Linked DNA regions of Cupriavidus metallidurans CH34. The main gene of each other region encodes a partner of the protein of the gene in region 2 in a complex. Links are inferred from orthologs where the notes say so. Each region holds a gene or a part of one and is shown on either strand. Other genes may lie near its edges.

Evidence for each region.
Region 1: the proteins of cheY (region 2) and fliM are in contact, whole or in part, in a crystal structure (PDB 1F4V), measured with the Escherichia coli proteins. The link is inferred for Cupriavidus metallidurans CH34 from one-to-one orthologs.

What each region holds. Positions count from the first base shown.
Region 1 is NC_007974.2:1,987,919-2,003,184, forward strand. What follows is about bases 12,314-15,266. They hold fliM (flagellar motor switch protein FliM), read left to right. Parts: upstream 12,314-13,261; coding sequence 13,262-14,272; downstream 14,273-15,266. Other genes in these bases: fliL (flagellar basal body-associated protein FliL), read left to right, coding at 12,627-13,115; fliN (flagellar motor switch protein FliN), read left to right, coding at 14,265-14,735; fliO (flagellar biosynthetic protein FliO), read left to right, coding at 14,732-15,266. In the rest of the region: RMET_RS27035 (beta-keto acid cleavage family enzyme), read left to right, coding at 1-66; RMET_RS27040 (Bug family tripartite tricarboxylate transporter substrate binding protein), read left to right, coding at 184-1,176; RMET_RS27045 (porin), read left to right, coding at 1,486-2,646; RMET_RS27050 (SDR family NAD(P)-dependent oxidoreductase), read left to right, coding at 2,741-3,499; RMET_RS27055 (SDR family NAD(P)-dependent oxidoreductase), read right to left, coding at 3,579-4,325; RMET_RS27060 (beta-keto acid cleavage family enzyme), read right to left, coding at 4,387-5,322; RMET_RS27065 (TauD/TfdA dioxygenase family protein), read left to right, coding at 5,523-6,368; RMET_RS27070 (RBBP9/YdeN family alpha/beta hydrolase), read left to right, coding at 6,396-6,965; RMET_RS27075 (Bug family tripartite tricarboxylate transporter substrate binding protein), read right to left, coding at 7,020-8,012; RMET_RS27080 (AraC family transcriptional regulator), read left to right, coding at 8,299-9,342; RMET_RS27085 (bifunctional aconitate hydratase 2/2-methylisocitrate dehydratase), read right to left, coding at 9,587-12,178. UniProt on the Escherichia coli protein: FliM is one of three proteins (FliG, FliN, FliM) that forms the rotor-mounted switch complex (C ring), located at the base of the basal body.
Region 2 is NC_007974.2:228,235-243,237, reverse strand. Bases 7,780-10,469 are described here. They hold cheY (chemotaxis response regulator CheY), read right to left. Parts: upstream 9,473-10,469; coding sequence 9,086-9,472; downstream 7,780-9,085. Other genes in these bases: RMET_RS19190 (protein-glutamate methylesterase/protein-glutamine glutaminase), read right to left, coding at 9,545-10,469; cheZ (protein phosphatase CheZ), read right to left, coding at 8,438-9,073; RMET_RS19205 (M20/M25/M40 family metallo-hydrolase), read right to left, coding at 7,780-8,309. In the rest of the region: RMET_RS19230 (MinD/ParA family ATP-binding protein), read right to left, coding at 1-99; flagellar biosynthesis protein FlhF, read right to left, coding at 112-2,589; flagellar biosynthesis protein FlhA, read right to left, coding at 2,599-4,686; flagellar biosynthesis protein FlhB, read right to left, coding at 4,683-5,825; RMET_RS19210 (YceH family protein), read right to left, coding at 6,104-6,835; more of RMET_RS19205, read right to left, coding at 6,951-7,779; more of RMET_RS19190, read right to left, coding at 10,470-10,618; chemoreceptor glutamine deamidase CheD, read right to left, coding at 10,686-11,348; RMET_RS19180 (CheR family methyltransferase), read right to left, coding at 11,345-12,256; RMET_RS19175 (chemotaxis protein CheW), read right to left, coding at 12,320-12,814; chemotaxis protein CheA, read right to left, coding at 12,839-14,854; flagellar motor protein MotB, read right to left, coding at 14,915-15,003. UniProt on the Escherichia coli protein: Involved in the transmission of sensory signals from the chemoreceptors to the flagellar motors.

The DNA.
Region 1 (15,266 bases), 1.8 Mb from region 2 along the record:
TTCTCGCCGAATCGTAACGGCGCCAACCAGGGTTTCCTGCGCAAGCAGGAGAACTTGCCGTCCTGAAGTCAGCCCGGCGGGCCGGACGCCAGCCCCTGCCCCCGGGGCTGGCATCGACCTCACGCATCGACCTCACACATCGGTTGAGCGACCGTCAAAAGACCAAGTACATGGAGGTAGACAATGGCATTACGCATGCAAAAGCCGACTGCGGTCGTGCTGGGTGCTGCGGCGCTTCTGGCGCTGTGCGCTTCAGCGCAGGCACTGGCTGAGGACGTCTGGCCCTCGCGCCCGATTCAGATGGTCGTGGCGTCGTCGGCAGGGTCCGGAGTCGATGCGCTGGCGCGCCTGATGGCGCAGCGTCTGTCGATCGCGCTGAAGCAACCTGTCGTTGTCGATAACCGGCCCGGCGGCAGTGGCGTCATCGGGACCAACGCTGTCGTCAAGGCGCCTGCTGACGGATACACGATCCTTTACACCACGGCATCGAACATGGTCGTTGCCCCGGCCGTACTGAAGACCATCCCCTACAACCCCAAGAAAAGCCTTGTACCCATCGCCGAGACGGCCTCGGGTGGCGTGGTACTGCTGGTGAGCAACGACCTGCCGGTCCATAGCCTGCCGGAACTCATCCAGCTGCTCAAGGCGAACCCGGACAAGTACGGCTACGCAACCTGGGCCACGGGATCGTCAGGCCAGTTGATGATGGAATGGCTCAAGAAGCAGACCGGCATGAAGACCGATCACGTCCCGTATCGGACTTCGACCCAGTTGCTGACCGACCTGTCCTCGGGAATCGTGAAGATCGGTTGGACAGACCCGGGCGCGCCAGTCCCATTCCTGCGCTCCGGGAAGGTCCGCGCCATTGCCATTGCCGGCAACGTTCGCGCGCCGCAGCTACCGGAGGTCAAGACCATGGGTGAACAGGGCTACGCGTTCGATGCGGTGGGCTGGTTCGGCATGTTCGCACCGGCAGGAACCAACCCGGCGATCGTGAAGCGGTTGTCCGATGAGGTCAACAAGGCCCAGGCATCCCCGGATCTCGCTGCCACGATGAAGGCCATGAACTTTGGTCCCCCGCCTGTGAAGACAGCGGTGCAATTCGGCGAGACGGTCAGCCACGACCTCGATGTCTGGTCGAAGATCGCCACCGATGCGGGGATTCAGATCGACTAGTGGATTGACGACCGCCAGGCGCCCACGGTGCCCGGCGTCTTGCGTCGACGGCGAGTGGAATTCGCGACGCAAAGCGGAGCAAGCCGTTGATCTGCCTTGCCCGTAGCTCTACTGCAAATCCAAGCGCAAGACAGGACGAACGCCATCGCTCACACAAAGGGCGAGAGCCGTGCTCGCCCATGGATAAACGCGCGGGTTCTGCGCAAGAAAGGGAACCGGACTTCGATTCGGACCTGGCAACGTTCCAGGCCGGTGGCGCCCGCGCGTTACCAGCCTGGAAACCAAAACAATGAACGTGGAGGAGTGCTGGTGAACAAGAGACTTTTTGCCCTGGCCGCCGCTTGCGCGTGTGGCGCGGCCAACGCGCAATCGAGCGTGACCTTGTACGGTGTGGTCGATGTGAACGTGGAATACGTCAACCACGTCGGGGCCGTGCCGCAGGCAGGTAACGGCTACAACCCCGGTCCACCCCAGACGGTGTTTCGCGAGAATTCTGGCGGCTACTCCGGATCGCGTTGGGGTCTTCGCGGCGTCGAAGACCTCGGGGGCGGCCTGAAGTCGATCTTCGTGCTGGAAAACGGCTTCAATGCCGATACCGGCACGCTGCAACAGGGTGGACGCATGTTTGGGCGCCAGGCCTTCGTGGGCCTCGACACACGCTTCGGTGTGTTCACGTTCGGCCGACAGTACCAATCGATTTTCTCCACCATGGCCAACTTCGTCCCAGCGCGATATGCCACGCAGTATGAGCCGACGGGTGTGGTGGCAGGGGCCAATTTCCGCCAGGACAACACGGTCAAGTACTCAGGGACGTTCGGCCCCTTCACCGCGCAGGCGGACTGGTCGTTCGGGGTTGGCACGACGCTGCCGTCCACCTACCCCACGGTGCCGACGGCGGGTGGTGCCGGTGAAGTACCGGGCCAGTTCCGCCGCGATTCGGCCTATGGTGTCGCCTTGAGCTATCTGGCTGGGCCGGTCGGGCTGGGTATTGGCTATGACCAGTGGAATCCGACCATCGGCACGGGCAATGGCACATTCAAGAAGGCCGTTGTCATGGCCAGCTACGCGTTCAACGATACGGCGAAGCTGATGGGTGGTTACCGATGGGGGCAGAACAAGGATCCGGGCGGCACGACGATCCTGCGCGATGACTTCTACTGGATTGGTGGCCAATACCGCTTCTCGTCGGCGCTGGACTTCACGCTCGAGTATGACTATCAGAACGTGAAGAACCTGGGTGGAAACAACGGCGTGGCCAACCCCTGGCAGATTGCCCTGATCGCAGACTATGCTTTCTCCAAGCGAACGGACGTGTACCTGACCACGGCATACAGCAGGAACGCCGGCCTGGCGATGGAATCGGCAGCGAGCGGCTTCGCGACCAGCCTGGCGTTGGGCAATTCCTATGCGCTGGCCAACGGACAGAAATCCATGTTCGGCGCGGCATTGGGGATTCGACACGTGTTCTGAGCGTTCGGCCGGAAGCGCCTTGATGCGACTTGAGGCGACTCGAGGCGACTTCCGGCTTCACTGACGTTGTCCGCATACTGCGGGAGAGCGAACCATGGATCTTGGTCTGAAGGACAAACGAGCGATAGTCACCGGCGGCAGCCGGGGTATCGGCAAGGCGATTGCGCTCCAGCTCGCGCAAGAAGGCGTCGACGTGGTGGTGGCAGCCCGTGGACGCGCGGCGTTGGAAGCGACGGCTGCGGAGCTGGCGACGCTGACAGGAAGACGGATCGTGCCACTCGCCGTCGACACTTCCAGCAAGGCTTCCGTGGACAGCATGGTGAACCAGGCCATCGCCGCATTGGGCGGCATCGATATACTGGTCAACGCCGCTGCATTGCCCGGTGGAATCTCATCGGCGTCCCGGCTCGATGAAATCGACGATGCGCAAGCCATTGAAGACATCGACATCAAGGTGATTGGCTATCTGCGCACCGCGCGGGCGCTCGCGCCACACCTGATTGCCAATGGCTGGGGACGGATCGTGAACATTGGTGGCTTGGCGATCTATCGCACCGGCCGCCCCATTGCCACGCTGCGCAACGTCGGCGTGGCTGCGATCACCAAGAATCTGGCGGATGAACTCGGGCCGAAGGGCATCAATGTCACGGCGGTCCATCCCGGAGCGACACGGACGGAGACAACCGACGCGGCATTCGAGGCCTGGGCCGCGGCAAGGACCTCGCTGGGCCGCATTGTGGAAGCCCGCGAGGTTGCAGCCGTCGTGGCATTCCTTGCATCGCCAGTGAGTGTGGCGATCAATGGCGATGCCATTTCTGTCGCTGGCGGGAGCCCCGGCACCATCAGGTACTGATCGCTCCTGATCGCTGCAGCGCGCGCCGCAGCCCCGACATTCCCGGGGCCCTTGACCGCGCCCCCGGGACACCGCCGACTTACCCGGCGGTCTTCCCACCGTTCACATGAAGGATCTGCCCCGTGATGTACGTCGATTGATCGGATGCCAGGAACAGAATCGCATCGGCGACCTCTTCCGGGGTGCCAACGCGCCCGGCAGGGATCGTCGCAGCGACGGAGGCAAGCCGATCCGCGCCACCGGCAATGCGCCCGAGCATGGCCGTTTCAATCGGGCCCGGCGCCACGGCATTGACGCGGACATTCGCCTGGATGACGTCAAGGGCCGCGGACTTGGTCAGGCCCTCGATTGCGTGCTTGCTCGCCACATACATCGGATTGCGCGGATTGCCGCGACTGCCCATCGTGGACGACAGATTGACAACGACTCCGCGCTGTTGCCCGATCATTGCTTTCAGCTCGTGCTTCATGCAAAGGAACGTCCCAAGGACGTTCGCATCGAACGTCGTCGCGTACGACTGGACGGTCTGCTCGACGATCGACCCCGGTGTGCCCTCCGTCCCGGCACTGTTCACTGCGATATCGAGGCAGCCAAAGCGCTCGACGGCATGACTGACAAGACGCATGACATCGTCCTCACGGCTGACATCGGCCGCCAGGAAGTCTGCTTCCGCGCCCATCTCCCGAAGTTCGGAGATGAGGGCGTCTCCGGCTGCGGCATTCCGCCCGGAACAGACCAGCCGCGCGCCCTTGGCTGCAAAGGCAAGCGCCGTCGCACGGCCGATGCCGGCGGTCGCGCCGGTAATCAAGACAACAGGATGAGACATAAGCGTTTCCTTGGATAAGTCAGGCGAGACTGTTCGTGAGCCCTTGGGGAAGATCGGCCGGTCAGAACGCGACGGCATCGCGGCCCTTTAGCTGCAGCATGTCGCGGGCCTCGTCCGGCGATGCCACGTCGAGGTTCAGCGACCTCAGAATGCCAACCACGCGTTTGACCTGGTCGGCGTTGCTGGTGGACAGCTTGCCGCGGTCTTCCCAGAGTGAATCCTCCAGGCCAACGCGGACGTTTCCGCCCATCGCCGCCGCCATCGATGCAATCGGCATCTGGCTGCGACCAGCGCCGAGCACGGACCAGTAGTAGTCCTTGCCGAACAGGCGCTCCGCGGTGCGGCGCATGTGCATGACATCGTCGGCGTGCGTGCCGATGCCGCCCAACAGGCCGAACACGGACTGGATGAAGAAAGGCGGCTTGAGGATGCCGCGATCAATGAAGTGCGCGGCCGTGTAAAGGTGGCTCGTGTCGTAGCACTCGATCTCGAAGCGTGTGCCGTTGTCGGCGCAGGATTCGAGGATGTAGCGGATCTCCTTGAACGTGTTGCGGAACACACGGTCCTCGGAGCCTTCGAGGTAAGGACGTTCCCAGTCGTGCTTGAACGTCGCGTGCCGGGCGAGCATCGGATAGAGACCGAAGTTCATGGACCCCATGTTCAACGAGGCAACCTCGGGCTTGAGTTGAAGTGCCGGCTGCAAGCGTTCTTCCACCGACATGTTGGGGGCGCCACCAGTCGTGAGATTGATCACGACGTCCGAACGGGCCGCGATCCGTGGGAGAAACGCACGAAAGAGGGCCGGGTCTTGCGATGGCTGGCCATTCTCCGGGTTTCGCGCATGGAGATGGACAATGGCCGCGCCAGCCTCCGCCGCGGCAACGGCCTCGTCTTCGATCTCCCTGGCGGTGATGGGGAGATAAGGCGACATTGTGGGGGTGTGAATACTGCCGGTCACGGCGCAGGTGACGATCACCTTGCTCTGTGGTGCTGCCATGGTGGATGCCCTCCGTTACTTCGCTCGAAAATGAACTGCCCGGTGCGATGTCGCATGCTACGGAACTTGACCTTCGCAGGCCGCTGCTACGGCCGGAATGTCGCGAATTGGAAAGTGAATGTCCTGCCGAAGTAAGCATGGATGCCTGGAACACCAGATACTCGTTGCCAGGCACTTACAAGACAGCAGGAGACATGGAAATGAAGATCAGGCAAATCACCCCTGCGATCGGGGCCGAGATTTCCGGCGTCAACATCGGCGAGGCGGCACGCGATCCGGCAGTCTTCGCCGAGATCCGCGCGGCGCTGCTCAAGCACCGGGTCCTCTTCTTTCGCAAGCAGGAAATCACGCGCGCCGACCACGTGGCCTTCGCCAGCGGCTTCGGCAAGCTGGAAGACCATCCCGTGGTTGGCAGTGTTCCGGACTACCCGGGCCTGGTGAAGGTCTACCGTAGCGACAACCCGCACAGCTTCGAGAACAGCTATCACTGCGACGGTCTGTGGCGCCCCAATCCGGCCATGGGGGCTGTCCTGCGCTGCCTCGAATGTCCCGAGATCGGCGGTGACACCATCTGGGTGAACATGGTGAAGGCGTACGAGGAACTCCCCGATGAGATCAAGTCGAAGATCGACGGCCTGCGCGCCAGGGCCAGCATCGAACACAGTTTCGGGGCGGTAATGACGCCGGAGAACCGCGCGAAGCTGGCGCAGGATCATCCACCGGTGGAGCATCCTGTGGTGCGCATCCACCCGGAAACCGGCGAGAAGATCCTGTTCGTCGGTGCCTCGTTCACGACGCACTTCACCAACTACAGCACGCCGGCCAACGTGCGCCATGGCATCGACAAATCGCCTGGCGCCTCGCTGCTGCTCAACTATCTGACCAGCCGCGCCACCATTCCGGAGTACCAGGTGCGCTGGGCCTGGCAGGAGGGAGATGTCGCGGTGTGGGACAACCGCAGCACGCAGCACTACGCCGTCAACGACTACTATCCGGCGCCGCGCAAGATGGAGCGCGCCGGCATCGTCGGTGATATCCCGTACTGAGCTGAAAGACAGAGGAGAGTGCATTCCATGACATCCGGAAACCAGCCAACGGTCGTAATCGTTCCCGGCTTTCGCGATCACATGCCTGAGCACTGGCAGTCACTGCTTGCGGAGCGCCTGCAGCAGCAGGGGCGAGCGGTGCGCATCGTGCCGCAGATCGATCACGACAAGAGGTTGCGCCGCGCGAGAGTGGAGAACCTCGAGCGTGTCGTCAGCGGCATCCCAGGGCCGGTCATCCTCGTCGCGCATAGCGTGGGCTGCCTGATTACCGTTCACTGGGCACAGGAGACGAAGTGCGCGGTGCAAGGCGCGCTGCTTGCTGCGCCGGCCGACTTTGACAACCCCTTGCCGCCCGGATACACCGATCTGCCGACGCTGGCAAAGGAAGGCTGGACGCCGATTCCACGTCGACAATTGAAATTCCCGAGCATCGTGGTCGCAAGCCGCAATGATCCGCTCGGAAAATTCGAGCGAATCCAGGAACTGGCGCAGGCGTGGGGCAGTCGTTGCATCGACGCCGGGGAAGTCGGGCATCTCGGACCTGTGGATGGCTTTGGCACATGGCCGCTGGCGGAAGAACTGGTTCAGCAACTCTGAGTCAACGCATCGCGGCGCTGGCAACCAGCGCCGCGATTCACCGTCGATTCACCATCAGTCCGGCTTGAAGTGGATGGAGCGCAGCAACGCGCCCTGACGCTCGTACGACTCGCGCACATCCTTGAGAAGCTCATCGGTGGTAGCCGGCGAACCGGGCTCCATACCCATGTCCTCGAGCCTTGGCCGGAGCGTCGGAGATTGCGTCACCTTGAGCGTCGCGTCGCGCATTTTCGTCATCACGGCTGGCGGCACGCCCTGGGCGGACCAGATCCCCATCCAGCTCACGTCCTGCAGGTCTGGATATCCCGACTCGGTAAAGGTCGGAACGTCAGGCAGCGCGGCCATTCGCCTGGGCGATGCCACCGCATAGGCCCTGAGCTTCCCCGCCTTGATGAACGGCAGCGAAGTCGCCGGACCGTCAAACATGAGCGGCACCTGTCCACCCATCACATCCTGCAGCGCGGCCGGTGAGCCCTTGTAGCTCACGGTGCCAGCATCGAGCCCGGCAACGCGATTGAACTGCACACCCATCGTCTGACCGCGCGTGCCGACGCCAAAGTTCGCATAGTCGAACTTGCCCGGCTTCGACTTCACGTACCTGACCAACTCACCGAGGTCCTTCGCGGGCAGATTGGGATTCCCGACGAGAACGAGACCATATTGCGTAAGCTGAGCAATCGGGACGATGTCCTTGAAAGGGTCGTAGGACACCTTGATGGCATGAGGCACTTCCGATGCGATCCCCTTCTGGATCAAGAGGAACGTGTAGCCGTCTCGCGGCGAAGCCAGCATGGTCTGGACGGCGATGGTGCCCCCCGCGCCCGCCTTGTAGTCGACGATGACCGGTTGGCCAAGCGATGCCTGCAACTCACGGGCAACGAGGCGTGCCACGATATCCGCCGTACCACCCGGGGGAGCGCCTACGAGTATCCGCACGGGCCTGGTGGGCCAGTCGGCGGCCCGGGCCGCCTCCATGGCCGGCAGCGCAGAACCAAGGACGAGTGCGAGCGCCATGGCCTGGCGGGCACCGTGAGTGATCCATGTCATCGGGGGCTCCTTTCTATCGGACGGGGGTCATCATCGCCATCGATGTGACGATTGCTCAGGGACTCCCGATTCGGATCATCCCGCCCTACCCCCCCTTCCCGCTTTGCCTATCGCGTCGTGATTTGGCTTTTGGCGACAGCGATTCCAACGCGGAAAGCCGGGGATCGCCGATGAGGCGAATGCAGCGCAAACAACCTTACCTTCGCGCCTGAAGCTCGGGATTCCTCCCGCTTGACAACCCATTGCCGCTCTCTATCATGGGCTTTCATTCTTTAGTCAGTTCCCGATGTCGTTACTTGTCCGGGCCGCAGCCCTCACCAACTACAGCGAGGTCGCTCGTGCCGCCGGGCTCGATCCGGTGCGGATGATGATGGACGCAGGAATCAGTCCGAGCGTGCTGCGCGAACCAGATCTCATGATTCCCGTCGAGCGTTACGGTCGCCTGCTTCAGACCTCCGCAACCATGTCGGGCAACGAGAGCTTCGGGTTGGCCATGGCCGAGTCGCGCCTGCTGTCCAATCTCGGGGCGGTCGGCATGCTGATCCGCGACCAGGCGACGCTGCGTGACTCCCTTACCCTGCTGATGCGCTATCAACCGTTGCTCAACGGCGCGCAGTCACTGGCGGTCGAGGATTGCGGCGGACGGGTCATCATTCGCGAGGTGCTGATCGCTGGCAACGCCCATCAACCAACTCGCCAACGGGTTGAATTGGCGCTTGGGGTCATGGTGCGGTTGATACGTCAGCTCATCAAGGCCGACTGGCAGCCGCAACGCGTGTGCCTGGAACATCCCGCGCCGCACGACCTGAGCGCGCACCACCGGTTCTTCGGTCCCCACGTCGAATTTGATTGTGACTTCAACGGCATCATCTGCGCGAAGGCCGATCTCGATGCGCGCAACCCGTGGGCCGATCCGGCCATGGCGCGCTACGCGCAGCAACTGATAGACGAGTCGGCCGTCATGCAACAGGCGACGATGCTCGAGGACGTGCGGCGCACCATCCTCCTGCTGTTGCCCAGTGGCCGTTGCAGCGCCGAGCAGGTCGCCGATCACCTGGGCGTCGTGTGCCGCACGGTCCAGCGCCGGCTGGCCGAACGTGGGCAGAGCTTCTCGTCGATGGTCAATGAAATCCGTACGGAGCTCGCGACGCGTCATGTCATCGAGAGCGATCGTCCATTGACCGAGGTGGCGACCCTCCTCGGCTTTTCCGCGCCGAGCGGATTCTCGCGCTGGTATCACGCGCAGTTCGGTTGCAGCCCCAAGGAGAGCCGGGCCGCGCATGGCACCACACGCCGACAGACCGCATCCGCACCAGCGAGCAATGCGTGATGCTGGCCGCAGCTGATCACGCGTAAGCGGCGACCGGAGAATCAGCCACTAGCCAGCACGATCCGGCCGATCTCCTTCACGCTGGTCCATCCCCCCAATGACAGTCACACGCGGCAGCCATCAGGCAATCCTGATCGGGCTTGCGCAATCACCCATGAAAAAACCCCGCGTGCGCTTCACGCGCACGCGGGGTTCATCGGACTTCAGTTCGCTCCTCGGCGTCGCCGCCGAGGAACATCGACACTTAGATCGACACCGTGTCCGCGACTTCCTTGAAGTCTTCGATCTGGTCGAAGTTCATGTACTTGTAGATCTTGTCGCCGTTGGCGTTCAGCACGCCCATGTCGGCCATGTACTCTTCCTTGTTCGGGATACGACCCAGGCGCGAGCAGATGGCAGCCAGTTCGGCGGAGCCGAGATACACGTTCGTGTTCTTGCCCAGACGGTTCGGGAAGTTACGCGTCGAGGTCGACATCACCGTCGCGCCTTCGCGCACCTGTGCCTGGTTACCCATGCACAGCGAGCAGCCCGGCATTTCAGTACGCGCGCCAGCGGTGCCGAACACGCCATAGTGGCCTTCCTCGGTCAGCTGCTTCTGGTCCATCTTGGTCGGCGGGGCGACCCACAGCTTCACGGGGATGTCGCGCTTGCCTTCCAGCAGCTTCGAAGCGGCACGGAAGTGGCCGATGTTGGTCATGCACGAACCGATGAACACTTCGTCGATCTTGGCGCCGGCCACGTCGGACAGCGTCTTCACGTCGTCCGGGTCGTTCGGGCAGGCCACGATCGGCTCGTGCACGTCGGCCAGATCGATTTCGATCACGGCGGCGTACTCGGCGTCGGTGTCCGGCTCCAGCAGCTTCGGATCGGCCAGCCATGCTTCCATGGCCTTGATACGGCGCTGCAGGCTGCGCGGGTCCTGGTAGCCTTCGGCGATCATCCACTTCAGCAGCGTGATGTTGCTGTTGATGTATTCGATGATCGGTTCCTTGTTCAGGCGCACCGAGCAACCGGCGGCCGAACGCTCTGCGGAGGCGTCGGACAGTTCAAAGGCCTGTTCCACCTTCAGGTCGGGCAGACCTTCGATTTCGAGGATACGGCCCGAGAAGATGTTCTGCTTGCCTTGCTTGGCCACGGTCAGCAGACCCTGCTTGATCGCGTACAGCGGAATGGCATTGACCAGGTCACGCAGCGTCACGCCAGGCTGCATCTTGCCCTTGAAGCGGACCAGCACCGATTCCGGCATATCCAGCGGCATTACGCCGGTGGCGGCGGCAAAGGCAACCAGTCCCGAACCGGCCGGGAAGCTGATACCGATCGGGAAGCGGGTGTGCGAGTCGCCGCCGGTGCCCACGGTGTCGGGCAGCAGCATGCGGTTCAGCCACGAGTGAATCACGCCGTCGCCCGGACGCAGCGAGATACCGCCACGGGTGCTGATGAACTGCGGCAGCGTGTGGTGCGTCTTCACGTCCACCGGCTTCGGATAAGCGGCGGTGTGGCAGAACGACTGCATCACGAGGTCGGCCGAGAAGCCCAGGCAAGCCAGATCCTTCAGCTCGTCACGGGTCATCGGGCCAGTGGTGTCCTGCGAGCCCACCGAGGTCATCTTCGGTTCGCAGTACGTGCCCGGGCGGATGCCCTTGCCTTCGGCCAGGCCGCATGCGCGGCCGACCATCTTCTGGGCCAGCGTGAAACCCTTGCCGGTGTCGACCGGGTTCTGCGGCAGGCGGAACAGCGTCGACGGGGGCAGGCCCAGCGACTCGCGGGCCTTGGCGGTCAGGCCACGGCCGATGATCAGCGGAATGCGGCCACCGGCGCGCACTTCGTCGAACAGCACGTCCGACTTCACCTTGAATTCAGCGATGACTTCGCCGTTCTTCAGGGCCTTGCCTTCGTAGGGACGCAGTTCCACCACGTCGCCCATTTCCATCTTCGACACGTCGAGTTCGATCGGCAGCGCGCCGGCGTCTTCCATCGTGTTGTAGAAGATCGGAGCAATCTTGCTGCCCAGGCACACGCCACCGAAACGCTTGTTCGGCACGAACGGGATGTCTTCGCCAGTGAACCACAGCACCGAGTTGGTGGCCGACTTGCGGCTGGAGCCGGTACCGACCACATCGCCAACGTAGGCCACCAGGTGGCCCTTGTCCTTCAGCGACTCGATGAACTTGACCGGGCCACGCTTGCCATCTTCTTCCGGCTGGAACGCGGCGCCTTCGCGCTTGTTCTTCAGCATGGCCAGCGCGTGCATTGGGATGTCCGGGCGCGTGGTGGCGTCAGGGGCCGGCGACAGGTCATCGGTGTTGGTCTCGCCCGGCACCTTGAACACGGTGATCGTCAGCGATTGCGGCAGTTCCGGACGGCTCGTGAACCATTCGGCGTCGGCCCAGCTTTGCAGCACGGCCTTGGCATTGGCGTTGCCCTTGTCCGCCTTTTCCTTCACGTCGTGGAAGGCGTCGAACATCAGCAGCGTCTTCTTCAGCGCCTCGGCAGCCACGGTGCCCACTTCGGCATCGTCCAGCAGCTCGATCAGCGGCGAGATGTTATAGCCGCCCAGCATCGTGCCGAGCAGTTCGGTAGCGCGGGCGCGCGAGATCAGCGGGGTCTTTTCCGAACCCAGGGCCACGGCGGCCAGGTACGAGGCCTTGACCTTGGCGGCGTCATCCACGCCTGCAGGCACGCGATAGGTAATCAGGTCCAGCAGCGCCTGCTCCTCGCCCGCCGGCGGGTTCTTGATCAGTTCGATCAGGTCGGCGGTCTGCTTGGCGGTCAGAGGCAGAGGGGGAATGCCAAGCGCAGCGCGTTCGGCGACATGGGCGCGATAGGTATCAAGCATAGGAACCTGCTGGTAATAGGGTTGTAACGGTACTGCCGTCTCTGTGAGGACTGGTGCGCAAGGCGGCCAGTTGCGCGTGATTGTAGACCGAAGTCCCCGCCAGATCAAATGTCTTATATCTTATATAAGAGTCGATACGAGCAAACCGTTACAGATCAATTACTTACCGAAACACGATTCATCTGCCCCCGCAAGCACTTTGCCGGAGCCCCACTTGGCCGCACGGTGCCGCGCGGACGGACCTGGTGACTCGCCCGCCGTGCCGGTCTTAAGTTCCGCTCTTCACATTCGTTAACCAGCAAGGAGGCGCAAATGGCGCTCCTATGCACCCGTGCGCCCGACGTCCGCCCAGCTCAAACGGCCAAGCTGAGCGGGATTCCCCCTTTTTATCGGCCCTTTGCTTGCCTGCAATTCGGGAAGAATGCAGGCATTCCGACACAGGCATCTCATGGCGAACACGCTTTCCCCCTCCCAGACCGGTGGCACCCCGAGCAAGCGCGGCCGGCTCCTGCTGATCGGCGGCGGTGTGCTGGTGGTGGCGCTGGGCGTTGGCGGCTTCGTGCTGGGCAACATCATCGGTGGCAGCCGTCAACCGGCGGCTCCTGCTGCCCCGGTGGTGCCACCGCCGATCTTCGTGCCGCTGGATGCGTTCACCGTGAACCTCAAGAGCGAGGATGGCGACCGTTTCCTGCACACCGGCCTGTCTCTGAAGGTGGCGGACAGCGACACCCAGGCACGGCTGTCGCAGTACCTGCCCGAAGCGCGTAGCCGCATCCTGCTGCTGCTTTCGGCACGCCAGCCAGCCGATCTCGCCACCGTCGAGGGCAAGCAGAAGCTCGCACGCGACATCCAGGCGACCATCAGCCAGCCGTTTGCCGCAGGCCTACCGCCGCAGAAGATCCTGGACGTCTTGTTTACATCGTTCGTGGTGCAGTAAGCCGTGTGCCTGCCTCGCGAACCCTGAACCAAATCCGATATGAAACTGCCCGCCGAACTTCACCTCTGCCGCCGCATCGCGCGCGGCGCCTGAAGCCGGCCATGGACCGTTTCATCCTTAAAGCCGTTCACGGGGCAGGACACTAGATGGCCTACGACAAGTTCCTCTCGCAGGACGAGGTAGATGAACTACTGAAAGGCGTATCGGGCGAATCCGATGCGCCCGTGGCAAGCGCGCCGGTCGCCGACGATGGCGGCGTGCGTCCGTACAACCTGGCCAACCAGGAGCGCATCGTCCGCGGCCGCCTGCACACGCTCGAGATCATCAACGAGCGTTTTGCCCGCGCCCTGCGCACCGCGCTGTTCAACTTCATCCGCCGCGGCGCCGACATCTCGGTAGGCACCGTGCGGATCGAGAAGTACGGCGATTTCGTGCGCAACCTGCCCGTCCCGACCAACCTGAACCTGGTCCACATGAAGCCGCTGCGGGGCACCGCGCTATTCGTGTACGACCCGAACCTGGTGTTTCTCGTCGTCGACAACCTGTTCGGCGGCGATGGCCGTTTCCACACCCGCGTGGAAGGCCGCGACTTTACCCAGACCGAGCAGCGCATCATCCGCCGCATGCTTGACCTCACGCTTTCCAGCTACGGCCAGGCCTGGCGCACCGTGCATCCGATCGAGTTCGACTATGTCCGCTCGGAGATGCACACGAAGTTCGCCAACGTCGCCGGCCCGAACGATGCCGTGGTCACCACCGCGTTCCACATCGAACTGGGCGCCGTGGGCGGGCAGCTTCATATCTGCATCCCGTTCTCGATGATCGAGCCACTGCGCGATCTGCTGATGAACCCGCTGCAGGACGAGGTCGAGGTGGACAAGCGCTGGCTCGGCCAGCTCTCCAACCAGCTACGTGCCGCCGAAGTGGAACTGGTGGCCGAATTCACGCACCTGCGCAGCACCGTGGCCGAGGTCCTGGCAATGCGCGAAGGCGACGTGCTGCCGATCGAACTGCCGGAACACATCTTCGGCAAGGTGAACGGCGTGCCCGTCATGCAGTGCGGCTTCGGCACCATGAACGGCCAGTACGCGCTGCGCGTGGAACGGATGCTCAATTACCAAGACAGCGATTCCAACAAGGAAACCGATCATGACTGACGGCACCCAGGACAAGCCGGTCGATCCAATGGACGACTGGGCCAGCGCCCTCGCGGAGCAGACCAGCGCCGAGCAGGCAACGTCCACTGCCGCGCCGGCGCCCAGCGCTGCCGCACCGGCGGCGCAAGCCATGCCTGCCGCCACGCCGGCAGCTTCCACGGTATTCCCGCCGCTGGCGCAGGAAGCGCCGCCGGGGTTCCACAACGATATCGGGATGATTCTCGATATTCCCGTGCAGCTCACGGTGGAACTCGGCCGCACCAAGGTACCCATCAAGAACCTGCTGCAACTGGCGCAAGGTTCGGTCGTGGAACTCGACGGCCTGGCCGGCGAACCGATGGACGTGCTTGTCAACGGCTACCTGATCGCCCAGGGCGAAGTGGTGGTGGTCAATGACAAGTTCGGCATCCGCCTGACGGACATCATCACGCCGTCGGAACGTATCCGGAAGCTCAACAAATGATGGTTGCCGCGCGCCGGCTTGCCGCGGGCATTGCCCTTGCGGGCGTTGCCGCTTCCGGCGCGCAGGCTGCCGACGTCGTACTCAGCACGGCCCAGGCGGGCATGCCCACCGGCGGCGCCGCGACCAACACCACTACCAGCGCCACTACTAGCAACACCGGCGCCAACGCTCCCGTCATCAGCAGTGGGGCCAGCCTGGCGCAAGCCGGTCTGGGCCTGTTCGCCGTCATCGCGCTGATCCTGGCGATGGCATGGGTGGCGCGGCGCGTCGGCCTGGTGCGCCAGGGCTCGGGCAATGCGTCGATGAAGGTGGTCGGCAGCCTGATGCTTGGTCCGCGCCAGAGGGTGGTCACGGTGGAAGTGGGCGGTACCTGGCTGGTGCTTGGTGTGTCGCCCAATGAAATCCGTCCGCTTCACACGCTGGAAGCACAACCGCACACCGGTTCTCCGGACGATTCGCGGCCGGGCTCCCAGGCGGACTCAGGAGTGTCCCGGAACATGCAGGGCGGATTCGGCGAGCGACTGATGCGCG
Region 2 (15,003 bases):
GGTGGCGCCCGCCCCCGCATCGGCGGCAACCACCGCGATGCGCCGGGTGACGCGCGGCGCCAGCAGACGGCGCAGGCTTTCTGCCTGATCGGAACCCATGACGTTCAAGGCTTATTCCCCCGCGACTGCCAACTGCGGCAGTCCGACTGTCGCCTGCATTGCCACGTCGGCAGTGATATCACCGACGAGCGCAGGCGAGGCGGCACGTCCGGGATAGTTCTCCAGCACATCCAGTAGCGCCAGCAGGCGACCCATGCCCTCGTTGAGCACGGAGCCTGGCACCGGCACATTCGCACGCGTCGCGGCACGGCCGGCCAGGCGTGACAGGAACGCCGGTGCGGTTGCGGTGGGGGTGTGCTGCAGGCGCAGCGTGGTCAGCCCGAGCTGGAGCGACACCAGGCTGGTCCCCTGACTGTCCGACGCATCGCCGTCCTGCGCGAAGTGTTCGGCGGCATGACGCAGCGTGCGGAACTGCTCGTCCGCGGCGTTCGCCCATTGCATCCAGCGAGCGACCTGCGCGGCGTCATCGGTCAGCGCCGCGTCGCACAGCACGTACTCGACCGCCAGCGTTTCGCCGGTATCACGATCCGCCATGCGGGAGACAACGAGGCACGCTTCGGTGCCGGTCTCGGCCGTGTTATCGCGAGCGCGTCCAACCGCACGAACCGTCCCTTCCGGAATCCGCACGGCACAGTGACCAACCCAGTGCACAGCGTCGCGGTCGCGCCAGGTCGTGTCGCCAATCGCATGAAACGTCAGCGTGTCGGCGATCGCATCGAGCTTGCTGGCCGCGCCACCAGTGATCACGCGCGCGGTTTTACGCGTACCCGCCACCCAGCGCTCACCGAGCTGATGCCAGCGCGCAATCACGGCGGCCGATGGCACCGAAGCATTCAGGTTGACGACGGTACGTGCCGCAGAAAGCGTGGCGCGCACGGTCTCGGCTTCGGCATCGGCGTCCGCTTCTGACATCGACTGCCGCGTACGGCCAACGGGCGCGGTGGTACCGGCCAGCGGCATCCCGTCCCGATCGGCAAGCCACAGGGTGCATTGCATCAACTGCGGCGCGCGACGACCTTGCACCGGCTGGGTGAAATTCTGCGATACGGCGAGCACATAGCGCTCGCAGGCCCGGCTGGCGTCGCGGCACATCGCCATGCGTGCCTGCTGGCCCATCTGGCGCAATCCCACGGCACCGGCGCCGCGCTGTTGCCAGAGCTGGCGCGCGACATCGAAGCCGTAGCCTGCGGCGTTCAACTCTTCCACGCACGTGCCTACGGCATTAGCGCTGTCAGTCAACGAACGCAGCATGTCATCGGCGCCATTGCGCTCGGCCGGGCGCGGCGTTGCAGCGTCCGCTGCAACGGCATGGCGGCGTGCCATGTCGGCGTCATTGAACAGCGAGCCACGACGCGGCGTCATGAACGCGCGTTCCACCAGTGTGCTGGCCTGCGCGAGTTCCAGATGTTCCGGCACGCGCTGGCCAGTGGAAGCATAGAAAACCGGCAGGCGATGGCGGATCACCACATCGAGCACCGAGCCCAGATGGGTCGCTTCATCGAGCTTGCTGATGATGCACCCGTCGATGCCACCAGCGTCGCCGGCTGCGTCGTGCCGATAGGCGTGCACGACTTCATTGAGCGTATCGCCATGCGCGGCGCCGTTGAGCAGCAGCACGCGCTGCATCGGCGCCTGCACGCCAGCCAGCATCGCGATTTGGTCGGACAAGCTGCGATCGCGCTGGCTCATGCCAACGGTGTCGATGATGACCAGATGCTTGTCCTTCATCGCCGATAGCGCGAAACGCAGGTCAGCGGCGTCTTTCACCGCATGCACCGGCACGCCCAGAATGTCGCCGTAGATGCGAAGCTGCTCGTGCGCGCCGATCCGGAAGCGGTCGGTCGTCAGCAAGGCCAGGCGATCGGCGCCGTGGCGCAGCACGTAGCGCGCGGCCAGCTTGGCCGTGGTGGTGGTCTTGCCCACGCCGGTCGGTCCGATCAGCGCCAGCACGCCGCCCTGATCGAACAGAGCGTCCTCGTTGGACAGCACAGGCACCTTCTTCGCGATTTCCTGCCGAATCCACGACATGGCGGCCGGACGATCGGTACCCACTGGCAGACGGGAGATCAACGTACGTGACAACTGGCCAGAGAAGCCCGCGTTCACCATCCACTCGAACAGCGACTCGCGCAGCGGATCGCCCACGGCCACATTGCCGGCGCCGCTGGACAGGCCAGCAAACTGGCGCTCGAGCATCGAACGCATCGACGCAAGCTCGCCACGCAGATCGCCAATGGCACCGTCGTCGGTCCGGGTAGCCTGCCCGTCGACGGCATTGGCCGCCGCGATGGCAATCGGGCCGATCTGCGCCGGGGCGGTCTCAAGAATCTGGGATGCGGCCGGCGTGGGCGACACATAAGGCTGCGCATTGGCGTTCACCGCGCCGAGATCGGTGTCGCGCATGGCGACGATCTCCACGCCACCATCGATGGTCCGGTTCGACAGCACCACGGCATCCGGGCCCATCGCCTCGCGCACCTTGCGCATCGCTTCACGGCCGTTGGCCGCCACAAACTTTGCCACGCTCATGTTCAGTCCTTACGCTGCGCCGCCGATCATGGCGGTGATGCGGATATTGCGGTTGTCCGGTACTTCGGCATGCGACAGCACTTTCAACTGCGGCAGGGTGCGGCGCAGGAAGCGCGCCATCAGCGGCCGCAGCGGCGACGGCACCAGCAGGACCGGATCGAGACCCAGTTGCTCCTGGCGCACCACCGCGCCCTGCGCCTGCTGCAGCACCGCATCGGCCAGGCCCGGCTCAATGCCGCCGCCATTGGCCAGCGCCTGCGACAGCACGCGCTCCAGGCCGGCGTCGAGGCCGATGACCTGCAGGTCGGCGTTGTTGGGGAAAAGCTGCTGCGTGATCGCGCGGCCCAGCGCCACGCGCACGAGCGTGGTCAACTCGGCCGGATCGCTGACCTTCGGCGCGTGTTCGGCGATGACATCGAGAATCGTGCGCATGTCGCGGATCGCCACACCTTCGTCCAGCAGGCTCTGCAGCACCTTCTGCAGGCCAGTCAGCGTGATCGTCTTCGGCACCAGGTCCTCGGTAAGCTTGGGCGATTCCTTGGCGATGCGGTCCAGCAGCGACTGCACTTCCTGGCGACCCAGCAGCTCGGATGCGTGCATCTGGATCAGGTGGTTCAGGTGGGTGGCCACCACGGTGCTGGCGTCGACCACGGTGTAGCCATACGCCTGCGCCTGCTCCTTGAGGGCGGCGTCGATCCACACGGCCGGCAGCCCAAAGGCCGGGTCGCGCGTGGCCGCGCCGGGCAGCGTGCCGGTGACCTGGCCCGGGTTGATCGCCATCCACTGGCCCGGGTTGGCTTCGCCACTGCCGACCTCTACGCCCTTGAGCGTGATGCGATAGGCGGTCGGCTTCAGTTCCAGGTTGTCGCGGATATGGACCACCGGAACCAGAAAGCCGATGTCCTGCGCGATCTTCTTGCGGATGCTCTTGATGCGGCCCAGCAACTCGCCGTTCTGGGCGCGATCCACCAGCGTGATCAGGCGATAGCCCACCTCCATGCCAAGCGGATCGACCATCGTGACGTCTTCCCACGACGCTTCGGCGGCCTCGGCCGGCGCGGCAGGCGCGCGCGCCTCGTTCGACTTCGTTTCTTCTGCCGTGGCCTCGCGGCGCATCATGTGCCGACCAAGCCAGATCAGCCCGGCAGCCAGCAGCAAGAACGCAAAATGCGGCATTCCCGGGATGATGCCCATCATGCCGATAATGGCGGCCGTGATGAACAACACGCGCGGATTCGAGAAGAGCTGGCCGGTCAGTTGCTGGCCGACGTCCTGCTCGTTCGACACCCGCGAGACGATGACACCGGCGGCCGTGGAGATCACCAGTGCCGGAATCTGCGCCACGAGGCCGTCGCCAATCGTCAGCAGCGTGTAGTTATGCACCGCCGTGCCAAAGTCCAGGTCGTGCTGCACCATGCCCACGACCATGCCGGCCACGACGTTGATGAACATGACCAGCAGGCCCGCGATGGCATCGCCACGCACGAACTTCGACGCACCATCCATCGCGCCGTAGAAATCGGACTCCTGCGCCACCTCGGCACGACGCTTGCGCGCGCCCTCTTCATTGATCAGGCCGGCGTTCAGGTCCGCGTCGATCGCCATCTGCTTGCCCGGCATCGCGTCCAGCATGAAGCGCGCGCCCACCTCGGCGATACGGCCCGCGCCCTTGGTGATCACCATGAAGTTGATCACCACGAGGATCGCGAACACCACGATACCGACCGCGAAGTTGCCGCCCACCAGGAAGTGGCCGAAGGCTTCGATCACCTTGCCGGCGGCGTCCGGGCCGGTATGCCCTTCCAGCAGCACCACGCGCGTGGAGGCAACGTTCAGCGACAGGCGCAGCAGCGTGGAGAACAGCAGGACCGCCGGGAACGCCGCGAAGTCGAGCGGACGCTGCGTGTACATGCCGACCAGCAGCACCATGATCGACAGCGCAATGTTGAACGTGAACAGCAGGTCCAGCACAAACGCGGGCAACGGCAGGATCATCATGCCGAGGATCATGATGATCAGCACCGGCCCCGCGAGCGCCTTCATCTGGGCACCAGAGCGCAGGCCCGGCATGTTGAGGATGTTCGTCAGTGCGTTCATGCGCGGCTTTCCGGTACGGCAAGTTCATCCGGCACCACCAGATCCGCGGGCCCATTGGGCTGTGGACCGTAGCTGTAGTGCCAGTTCTTCAGTTGATAGACCCAGGCCAGGACCTCGGCCACGGCGGTGTACAGACCGGCCGGGATCTCGTGACCCAGCTCGACGTGGCGATGCAGCGCACGTGCCAGCGGCGGCGCCGACAGCATCGGCACGCGGTGTTCCGCGGCCAGTTCGCGAATCCGCGCGGCCACTTCATCGGCGCCCTTTGCCACCACGCGAGGCGCGCCCATGCGGCCTTCCTCGTAGCGCAGCGCCACGGCGTAGTGCGTGGGGTTGGTCACCACCACGTCGGCCTTGGGCACTTCGGCCATCATGCGGCGGCGCGCAATGGCACGCTGCTGCTGGCGGATACGCGCCTTGATGTGCGGATCGCCATCGGTTTCCTTCATCTCCTGCTTGATCTCTTCCTTGGTCATGCGGAGCTTCTTGTGGAACGTATAGAGCTGCCAGGGCACGTCCAGCGCGGCCACCAGGATCAGCGATCCCGCCACCACACCGCTGACATACAGCACCAGTTCCATCATGTGCAGCAGTGCCTCCTGGATCGGCGCGTCCATCAGCGCGATCGCCTCCGGCAGCTTGCGCCAGATCATCCAGGCACCCACGCCCCCCACCAGCAACGACTTGGCGATGGCCTTGGCCAGTTCCACCAGCGAATGCGCCGAGAACAACCGGCCGAGGCCGGAGATCGGCGACATGCGCGAGAAATCGGGCGAAAACGACTTGGTCGAGAACATCCAGCCGCCCAGAGCCAGCGGCGTCACCAGTGCCGCGACGCCGAACATCAGCAGAAGCGGCAGGAATGCCAGCAGGGCGTCCCAGACAATGGCGGCAAACTGGGACAACATGCGATTCGTGTCGAAGGCCGTGGCCGGCTCGAACGCGAGGCCGGCATGCATTACGGCATCGAGCTTGCGGCCCAGCACGCCGCCCGTGGCCCAAAGACCGATCACGCCGGTCATCAGCATCGCGAACGTGCCGAGCTCGCGCGAACGCACCACCTGCCCCTCTTCACGCGCCTTTTCAAGGCGCCGGGCTGTGGCGGGTTCGGTTTTCTCGAGATCGCTTTCCTCGGACATGGACGCTCCAGGCGCGAAGCGCGGACGGCACTTCGTCACCGAGGATTATCAAATCCCCGGGCGGGAAGCATTGGGAGGAAAAGGCGGGGAAACAGGTCCCTGTTTCAGGAATGGAGGGGGCAGCGGCGTTAACGGTCCCCTGGGTGCCGATCTTTAGGGGGAACGCCCGAAAATGCCGGGATCGCGCACTGTCCGGCTGGCATCCGGCGGCATGATGTCGCCTTTACGATGCAGCGCGATGCCGCGTCAGGCGACGCCGCATCGCAGGGCGCGCGGGCTCAGGACAGGCGATCCGGATCGATGGAGATGCCCAGCTGTTCGGCCATCTCCTCGACCAGCGCTTGCAGGCGCGCCACCTTGTCTTCCAGCTCGCGATGGCTGATCCGGAGCGCCTCCAGCTCCGACGGCGCGATCTCGATGCTCGCGCTCGTGCGAAGGCCCGGCGCTTCGGCCAGACTGACTTCGCCGCATAGCAGGTGCGTCCAGCGGTGTTCACGCTCCCCCGGGCCACGGGGCAGCTTCACGACCAGGGCGGGATCGCGTTCGGCCAGCTCGTCCAGGAACGCCTCGACCGACGAGATATCGGCAAATGCATGCAGCCGCGCCGTGTTCAGGCGCAGTTCCGCCGCTGTCTGCGGCCCACGCAACAGCAGCGTGGACAGCAGCGCCGCGGACTGGCTTGGCACGCCAAGCACGCGGGCAAGGTTTTGCTCGAAGCGGGGCACCCGGCTGCTGCTGCCTTCGAACACGAGGCTCAGCGATTTGAGGCCATCGATGGCGGTCAGGATCTCGTCCTCGCCGACGCTCATCACCGGCGATCGCGCGGTCTTCTGGTTGCAGCCTGCGGCCAGCGCGTTGAGCGACAACGGATAGGTATCGGGAACAGTGAACTGCTTTTCAAGCAGCACCGCCACCACGCGGCCCTCAAGCGGCGTCAGCGCACGCAGTGGCGGGCGGGACGAAGCCCCGGTTGCCATGGGGGTGTCAGGAGTGTCGGGGGTATCGGTCATTTCAGGCTACGGCATTGGTCGGCAAGGCGACCATTGAAGCGCAAGCGGGCGGCTGGCGCAACCTCGCCTGGAGATGGCGGAGCCCGCGCCGCCCCCCGTGGCCCCCCGTAGCCCCTTACCGTGTGATCGGCGGATTGCCCCGGCGCCGTGCCAGCAGCGGCGCTTCCACACCGTCCACGCCGACCAGACCCAGCACAGTGGTCAGGCCCCACTGCGCGCCTTCCCAGGCATTGGTGGGGTCAAACCACTCGTCACGCGAGTGTGCGCCACCCGATTTGCCGCCGCTGCCGATGATAATGGCCGGAATGCCCAGCGCCATCGGCACGTTGGCGTCGGTGCTGCCGCCCCGCAGGGTTGGCGGCTCCTTGCCGTTGGCGCGGATCACGCGGACAGCCGATTGCACGATCACCGAGTCGGTCGGCGTCTGCCCGGCCGGGCGATCGCCGATCAGCTTTGTCTGGAACGTGATTTCCTGACTCTTGGCTGGCGCCCAACGACGATTCTCGTCCGCAACCCCGGCTGCAATCGCATCCATGATGTGCTTTTCGGTTTCCAGCAGGGCCGGCGTGCCGTTCGAACGGATATCGACCGCCATGCGCGCATCGCCCGCGATCGCATTGACCGACGTGCCGCCAGAAACCGTGCCGACCGTGAACGTGGTCTTGGGATCGGATGGCGTGCGCACATCGCTGATCTTGCTGATGGCGCGCCCCATGGCGTGGATAGCGCTGGGCAGGCCAAACGCGCCAAAGCTGTGGCCGCCGGGACCGCGGAAGGTCACTTCGTAGCGATGGCTGCCGGTGCCTTGCGTCAGCACGCGATCGCCGGTGCCAGGTTCGATGCCGACCATGCCGTCGATGTCGGGATGCTCGCGGAACACCGCCTTCATGCCGCGCAGGTTGCCAAGCTCTTCCTCGCCGACGTTGCCCACGAAGACCAGATCGCCAGCCGTCCGCACATTGTTGTCGTTGAGCACCTTCAACCACGACAACAGCACGGCTAGTCCGCGCGTGTCGTCGCCAATACCGGGGGCGTAAAGCTTGCCGTCGCGCGCCTTGACGGTGACGTCGGTGCCTTCGGGGAAGACCGTATCGAGGTGGGCGGATATCAACAATTTCGGGCCATTGCCAACGCCCTTGCGGATCCCGATCGCATTGCCTTCGGCATCAATGTGGGCATCGGCCAGGCCAAGCGCCTTGAGCCGCGAGACGAAGTACTCGGCGCGCGAGCGCTCCTTGAAGGGCGGCGCGGGAATCTCGGTCATGGTCTTCAGCTCGGTCAGCGCGCGCGCGTCATCGGCGCGGACGTCCGTCATCAGCTTCTTGTAGGCCGGGGATGCTTCGAGTTTGGTGTAGGCAGTGTCTACCGCTGGGGAGACCTGTGGGAGGGGCAGCGTCTGCGCGTGGGCAATTCCGACAAGCATTCCGGCAAGTGCGGCGGCTGCGAGGGCAACAACGGTACAGCGAGCAGGCATGGGGGCAATCCTCTGGCAGGGGGAAACCGTGTTTGCTGCGATTGTGCCAGTGAATGCGAAGGTACGCTGAAGCGCCGCTCTCCCGCGATGCGGGAGAGCGGTAGCCTATCTACTATCTACAAACAACCTCAGAAGCCGAGGCTCGCCAGCAGATCGTCCACCTGCGACTGGTCCGACACCACATCGGCCTTGCCTTCGGGGTTGATCTGCGGACCGTTGATCAGTGAAGGGGGCGCTTCCACGCGCCGATCGGCCGGCACGTTGTCGATCAGCACCTGCAGCAGTTCCTGCTCCAGCGTGCGGATCATGTCCATCATCTTCTTGATCACCTGGCCCGTCAGGTCCTGAAAGTCCTGGGCCATCATGATCTCGAGCAGATGGCTGCCGGTGGCCTTGGTCTTCTCCGGAACCTCGGTCAGGAACTCGCGCGTGTCGAGCACCAGCGCGCGGGCATCGCCCAACTCCACGGGTTGCTCGAACCACTCGCCCCAGCGCTTGTCCAGCGCGGTGGCCTTGGCCTCGAGTTCTTCCTGCAGCGGCTGCGCCAGTTCCACGGCCGTGAGCGAACGCTCGGCAGCCTGCTCGGTCATGGCGGCGATGTAGCTCAGTCGGTCGCGCGCGTCGGGAATGGCCTGGGCGGCACGCTCGATTTCCTTGTCGAGCCCCAGCTCCCGCATGTTGTCGCGCAGCATCCGGGTCAGGTTGCCGATGCGATGGATGATCTGCTCGGCCGCTTCATTGCTGAAAGTCGGAGTCGTCGACATGTCGCGTCCCTCTTATTGACCCATTTTCTCGAAGATCTTGGTGATCTTCTCGTCGAGCGTGGCGGCGGTAAACGGCTTGACCACGTAGCCATTGGCGCCTGCCTGCGCGGCGGCGATGATGTTCTCCTTCTTGGCTTCGGCCGTCACCATCAGCACCGGCGTCTTGGCGATCTCGGGCGTTGCACGGATCGTCTGCAACATGGTCAGGCCGTCCATGTTCGGCATGTTCCAGTCCGAAACCACGAACTGGAAGCTGCCATCCTTGACCTTCTCCAGGCCGGCCGCGCCGTCCTCGGCTTCGTCCACGTTGGTGAAGCCAAGCTCCTTGAGCAGGTTACGGATGATCCGGCGCATGGTCGGGAAGTCGTCGACCACGAGAATCTTGATGTTCTTGTCCACTGTTACGGCTCCAAAACGGTTGCGGATGGCCATGCCATCCGGATGATTGCTGCTTATCTGACCTCTCGCGCGCTATACGCGCTGCGCCCGCGCGCCAAACGTAGCCAGGTGCGCCATGACGCGCTGGCTCATCTGGTGCAGGGGCACCACTTCATGCACACCGCCGGCCGCGATGGCTTCCTTCGGCATACCAAACACGATGCAGGATTGCTCGTCCTGCGCCAGGTTGTAGGCGCCTGCCTCGCGCATGCGCAACATGCCGCGCGCGCCGTCCTTGCCCATGCCGGTCAGGATCACGCCCGTGACGTTCTTGCCACCGTGAATCGCGGCGGAATCGAACAGCACATCCACGGACGGTCGGTGCCGATTGACCGGCGCTTCCTGAGACAGGTGCGCCACGTAGTTCGCACCGCTACGCGCCAGCAGCAGGTGCGAATCGCCGGGCGCGATGTACGCATAGCCCGGCAGCACACGCTCGCCATGCTCGGCTTCCTTGACCGTGATGCGGCACAGGCCGTTCAGGCGGTGCGCGAACGACTTCGTGAAACCTGCCGGCATGTGCTGGACGATCATGACCGCTGGGGAATCGGGCGGTAGCGGCGTCAGGAAATCCTTGATCGCCTCGGTGCCCCCCGTGGAGGCCCCGACGATGATCAGCTTTTCCGTCGACAACAGCGGCGCGCGCAGCATCGGCGCGACGGGCGCCGCGCCAGCGCTCTGCTCCGCACGCGCACGCACGCGGGCGCGCGATGCGGCGCGGATCTTGTCCGCGATCGTCTGCGTGTAGTCCAGCAGGCCTTCGCGGATACCGAGCTTCGGCTTGGTCACGAAGTCCACGGCGCCAAGTTCCAGCGCGCGCATCGTGATCTCGGACCCACGCTCGGTCAGCGACGACACCATGAGCACCGGCATCGGCCGCAGGCGCATCAGGCGCTCAAGAAAATCCAGGCCGTCCATACGCGGCATTTCTACGTCCAGCGTCAGCACGTCCGGATTGACGCGCTTGATCAGGTCGCGCGCCACCAGCGGATCCGGGGCGGTACCCACCACCTCCATGTCCGGCTGGCTGTTGATGATTTCCGACATCAGGCTGCGTATCAGCGCGGAATCGTCCACGCACAGCACCTTGATCTTCGCGGCAGTCATGTTGGTCTCTACGTCTCTTGCGTGTATTTCGTGTATGACGCGTCTTGTACGTCCCGCGCGCCCGACATCAGGTCGGGATCCTGGCCGTGGTCTGTCGCGTGAACAGTTCCACGGCGCCTCGCGCGGGTGCCTTCGTCGACGTGGACAGCGCGCGTGCCAGGGCACGTTCCTCGCGTTCGATGCCTACGGTATCGTCCTGGCGCGTCAGCCGGCGGACCAGTGCAAGGCCGGTACGTGGAAAGTAGCTGACACGTCGCGCGTGCGGTCCGCGCAGATCCTGCGCGGCCACGCGCACTTCTTCCGTGCGCAGGTACTTCAGTACGAAATCGGCATTCCGATCCCCGATATTTAGGGTCGTCATGTTGGCCAGCACCGCGCCACCGCCAAATACTTTGGCCTCCAGCCGTTCACGACGCGCGCCCATCTTCAGCAGTTCATTGATAAGCACTTCGAGCGCGTAGCAGCCGTAGCGCATCGACGTAGAGAGCATCCGGTCGGCGCCGGCGTTCTCGTCGTCGGGCAGCATGAAATGGTTCATGCCGCCGACGCCGGCCACTTCGTCGCGAATGCACGCGGACACGCACGATCCCAGGACGGTCGTGAGTACGACGTCCTCGGCCGTCACGTAGTACTCGTTGGGCAACAGCTTGATGGCCTGCCGGTCGAATTCGCGGTCGAAATACTTCCGGGTGGCGATGGCCTCCGGCATCTGGGGCGTGCCACGCATCATGCAGCTCCGCTCTTGTTCGTCAGCTCGTATACGGTCTGCCCGCGCAACTGGAATGCGCGGGTGACGTACGAGAAGTTCTCCGAGTGCCCCGCGAACAGCAGGCCGTTCGGCTTGAGCAGCGGTGCAAACCGTTCGAGAATCTGGCCTTGGGTCGGCTTGTCGAAGTAGATCATCACGTTGCGGCAGAAGATCGCGTCGAATTTCTCGCGCAAGCCCCAATCCGGCGCCAGCAGGTTCAGCGGCTCGAAGGTGACCGTCGCCGCAAGCTCCGGCTTGACCTTGACCGACCCGGCCCGCGCGCCGGTGCCCTTCAGGAAGAAACGCTTGAGCCGTTCCTGCGACAGCCGCGAAACCTGCTCGGCGGTGTAGATGCCGCTGCGCGCCTTGGCCAGCACCTGGGTGTCGATGTCCGTGGCCAGCACCGTGCCCGCGCGTTCGCCCAGCGCTTCCGCCAGCGTGATGGCGATCGAGTACGGCTCCTCGCCGGTCGACGCCGCGGCGCACCAGACGCTGTAGGGTCGCCCGATTTTCTTGGCGTGCTCGGCCAGCAGCGGAAAGTGATGGGCCTCGCGAAAGAACGACGTCAGGTTCGTTGTCAGCGCGTTGGTGAAGTACTCCCACTCCGACGAACGCTCGTCGGCTTCGAGTTGCGCGAGATAGGTGCTGAAGTCCGCAAGCTGCAGTGTGCGCAGCCGCCGGGCCAACCGGCTGTAGACCATCTCTCGCTTATGGCTGCCAAGCGAGATGCCCGCGCGCTTGTGAATCAGCGCGCGGATCTTCTCGAAGTCACGCTCGGTCAGCAGAAAGTCGCGCATCTCATCGCGCAATGGCGCCAGCACGGGCGCACCCGGCGTCATAGCCGCGCCTGGCTTCCTGATGGCGCTGGAGGAAGAACGGAGCGGCGTCATGGTGTATGTCCTTCAAGGTACCGGGGAGTCGGCGATGCGGGCTGCCGGACGTGCCGGCAAGCATCAGGCGAGCTCGGCCTCGATCAATTCCATCTCTGGGCTGGTCATCATGCGTTCGATGTCGATCAGGATCAGCATCCGGCCTTCCACCGAACCCAGCCCGGTCAGATGTTCGTTGGAGACCGACACGCCGAACTCCGGCGCGGGCTTGATGTCATCGCCAGTGAGCGTCAGCACGTCCGATACGCCGTCGACGACGATGCCAACCACGCGGCCGGCCACGTTCAGGATGATCACCACGGTCTGGTGGTCATAGCGCACGTTGCCGAGCTTGAACTTCAGGCGCAGGTCGACGATCGGCACGATCACGCCGCGCAGGTTGGTCACGCCCTTGAGGAAGTCTGGCGCGTTGGCGATGCGCGTCACCGTCTCGTAGCTGCGGATCTCCTGCACTTTGAGGATGTCGATGCCATATTCTTCCGTCCCCAGCGTGAAGACCAGGTACTCCTGACCCGAGGCTTCGCTGCCCTGGGTATCGATATGTCCGATGCCGGCCATGTCCGTTCTCCTTGCTGTCGATTACTACGCGGCCATCGGGGCCTGGCGGCGCACACCGGTGCGCTGCAGCGCGCCGACGTCCACGATCAGGGCCACGCTGCCGTCACCGAGGATGGTGGCGGCGGAAATGCACGGCACCTTGCGATAGTTGGTCTCGAGGTTCTTGAGCACCACCTGGTGCTGCCCGATCAACTGGTCCACCAGCAGCGCGAAGCGCTTGCCTTCGGCCGCCAGGATCACGGCGATACCCTGCGTGGGCTCCTGCACCGCGTTGGCCACGTTGAAGACCTTGTGCAGTTCCAGCAGCGGCAGGTATTCGCCGCGCACGTTCATCACCCGCTCGCCGTTGGCGGCGGTGTGCACGTCGTCGGCCAACGGCTGCAGCGACTCCATCACGCAGTTCAGCGGCAGGATGAAGGTTTCTTCGCCAGTGCGTACCGACATGCCGTCCAGAATCGCCAGCGTCAGCGGCAGCACGATGCGGGTGGTGGTGCCCAGCCCGGCGCGCGAGCTGATTTCCACGTGGCCGCCCATCTCCTGGATGTTCCGCTTGACCACGTCCATGCCAACGCCCCGGCCGGAGACATCGGTAATGACTTCGGCCGTGGAGAAGCCCGGCGCGAAGATGAGCTGCCAGACTTCGTCGTCGGGCATGCTCTCGGAGACCGGCAGGCCGTTCTGCATCGCCTTGGCCAGGATGCGCTCGCGGTTCAGGCCGGCGCCGTCATCGCTCACCTCGATGACGATGTTGCCACCCGCGTGCTGCGCGGAGAGGATCAGTTGTCCGGTCGGCTCCTTGCCGGCGGCGATACGCTTCTCTGGTGTTTCGATGCCGTGGTCGAGACTGTTTCGTACCAGATGGGTCAGCGGATCGATGATCCGCTCGATCAGGCCCTTGTCCAGTTCCGTTGCCTTGCCGAACGTGACCAGATCGATCTGCTTGCCGAGCTTGCCCATCATGTCGCGCACCAGACGCGGGAAGCGCGAGAACACGTAGTCCATCGGCATCATGCGGATGGACATCACCGCTTCCTGCAGATCGCGCGCGTTGCGCTCGAGCTGGCCCATGCCGGAGAACAGGCGGTCGAACAGCACCGGGTCCAGCGACGACGCGGTCTGCGCCAGCATCGACTGCGTGATGACCAGTTCGCCCACGAGGTTGATGATCTGGTCGACCTTCTCGGTCGGCACGCGGATCGAACCGGCATCCGGACTGTGCGCGGCGGCGGGCTTGGCCTTTTCTTTCTCCTTGGCAGCCACCGGTGCGGCGGCGGGCGCGACAGGCGCGACGGCTGCCGGCGCGGCTACGGGCGCGGGCGTCGGCGCACCGACCGGTGCCGCCGGTGCCTCACCTGGCGTTACCGTTTCCACGGCGATCTGCTTCTCGTCGATCACAAAGCAGCAGACCGCGATGATGTCGTCGGGGCTGCACTGGCTGTTCAGCCAGATGATCAGGTCGCCGTCCGATTCCTGTTGACCGGTGATCTCGCCCAGGTTGGCAAGCTCCTCGCGCAGCAGGGCCTGGTCGGCGGCCGATACCTTGATCAGGCTCACCTTGAGATTGCCGCCAGCCGGTGCGGCAGCGGGCGCGGATGCAGCCACTGGCGCCGGTGTGGCGGCAGGCGCGGGTGCCGCCTCGCCGCTGGCTTCCTGGGCCAGTTGCTGCAGCACGGCGCAAATGCGCGCCAGCGTTTCCGGATCGGGTTCGGTGCCGTTACGGTAGGCGTTGAGCTGATCGTGCAACACGTCCTTGGTTTCCAGAAAGGTGTCGATGATGACGCGCGAGAGAGCTAGTTCCCTCCGACGCGTGCGGTCCAGCAGATTCTCGAAGATGTGCGTGGTTTCGGTCAGCGCCGTGAAGCCGAACGTCGCGGCGCCGCCCTTGATCGAATGCGCGGCACGGAAGATCGCGTTGAGCGCTTCCGCATCGGGGGATTCGATATCCACCTCGAGCAGCAGCTGCTCCATTTGTACGAGCAGTTCCTCCGCCTCCTCGAAGAAGGTCTGGTAGAACTGCGTGATATCGATATCGACAGACATGGTCGTCCTGACTCGCTAGATTGCCCTGGAAGATGCGCCGCCCTGTTCAGGCGACACGCGTCATTCCCCCTTGCCCTTGCCTTTGCTTTCGCCCGCGCCGGCAGCCGAGGCGCTCCCCAGCTGCGCCTGCACGTCCTGTGCCGCCTGGC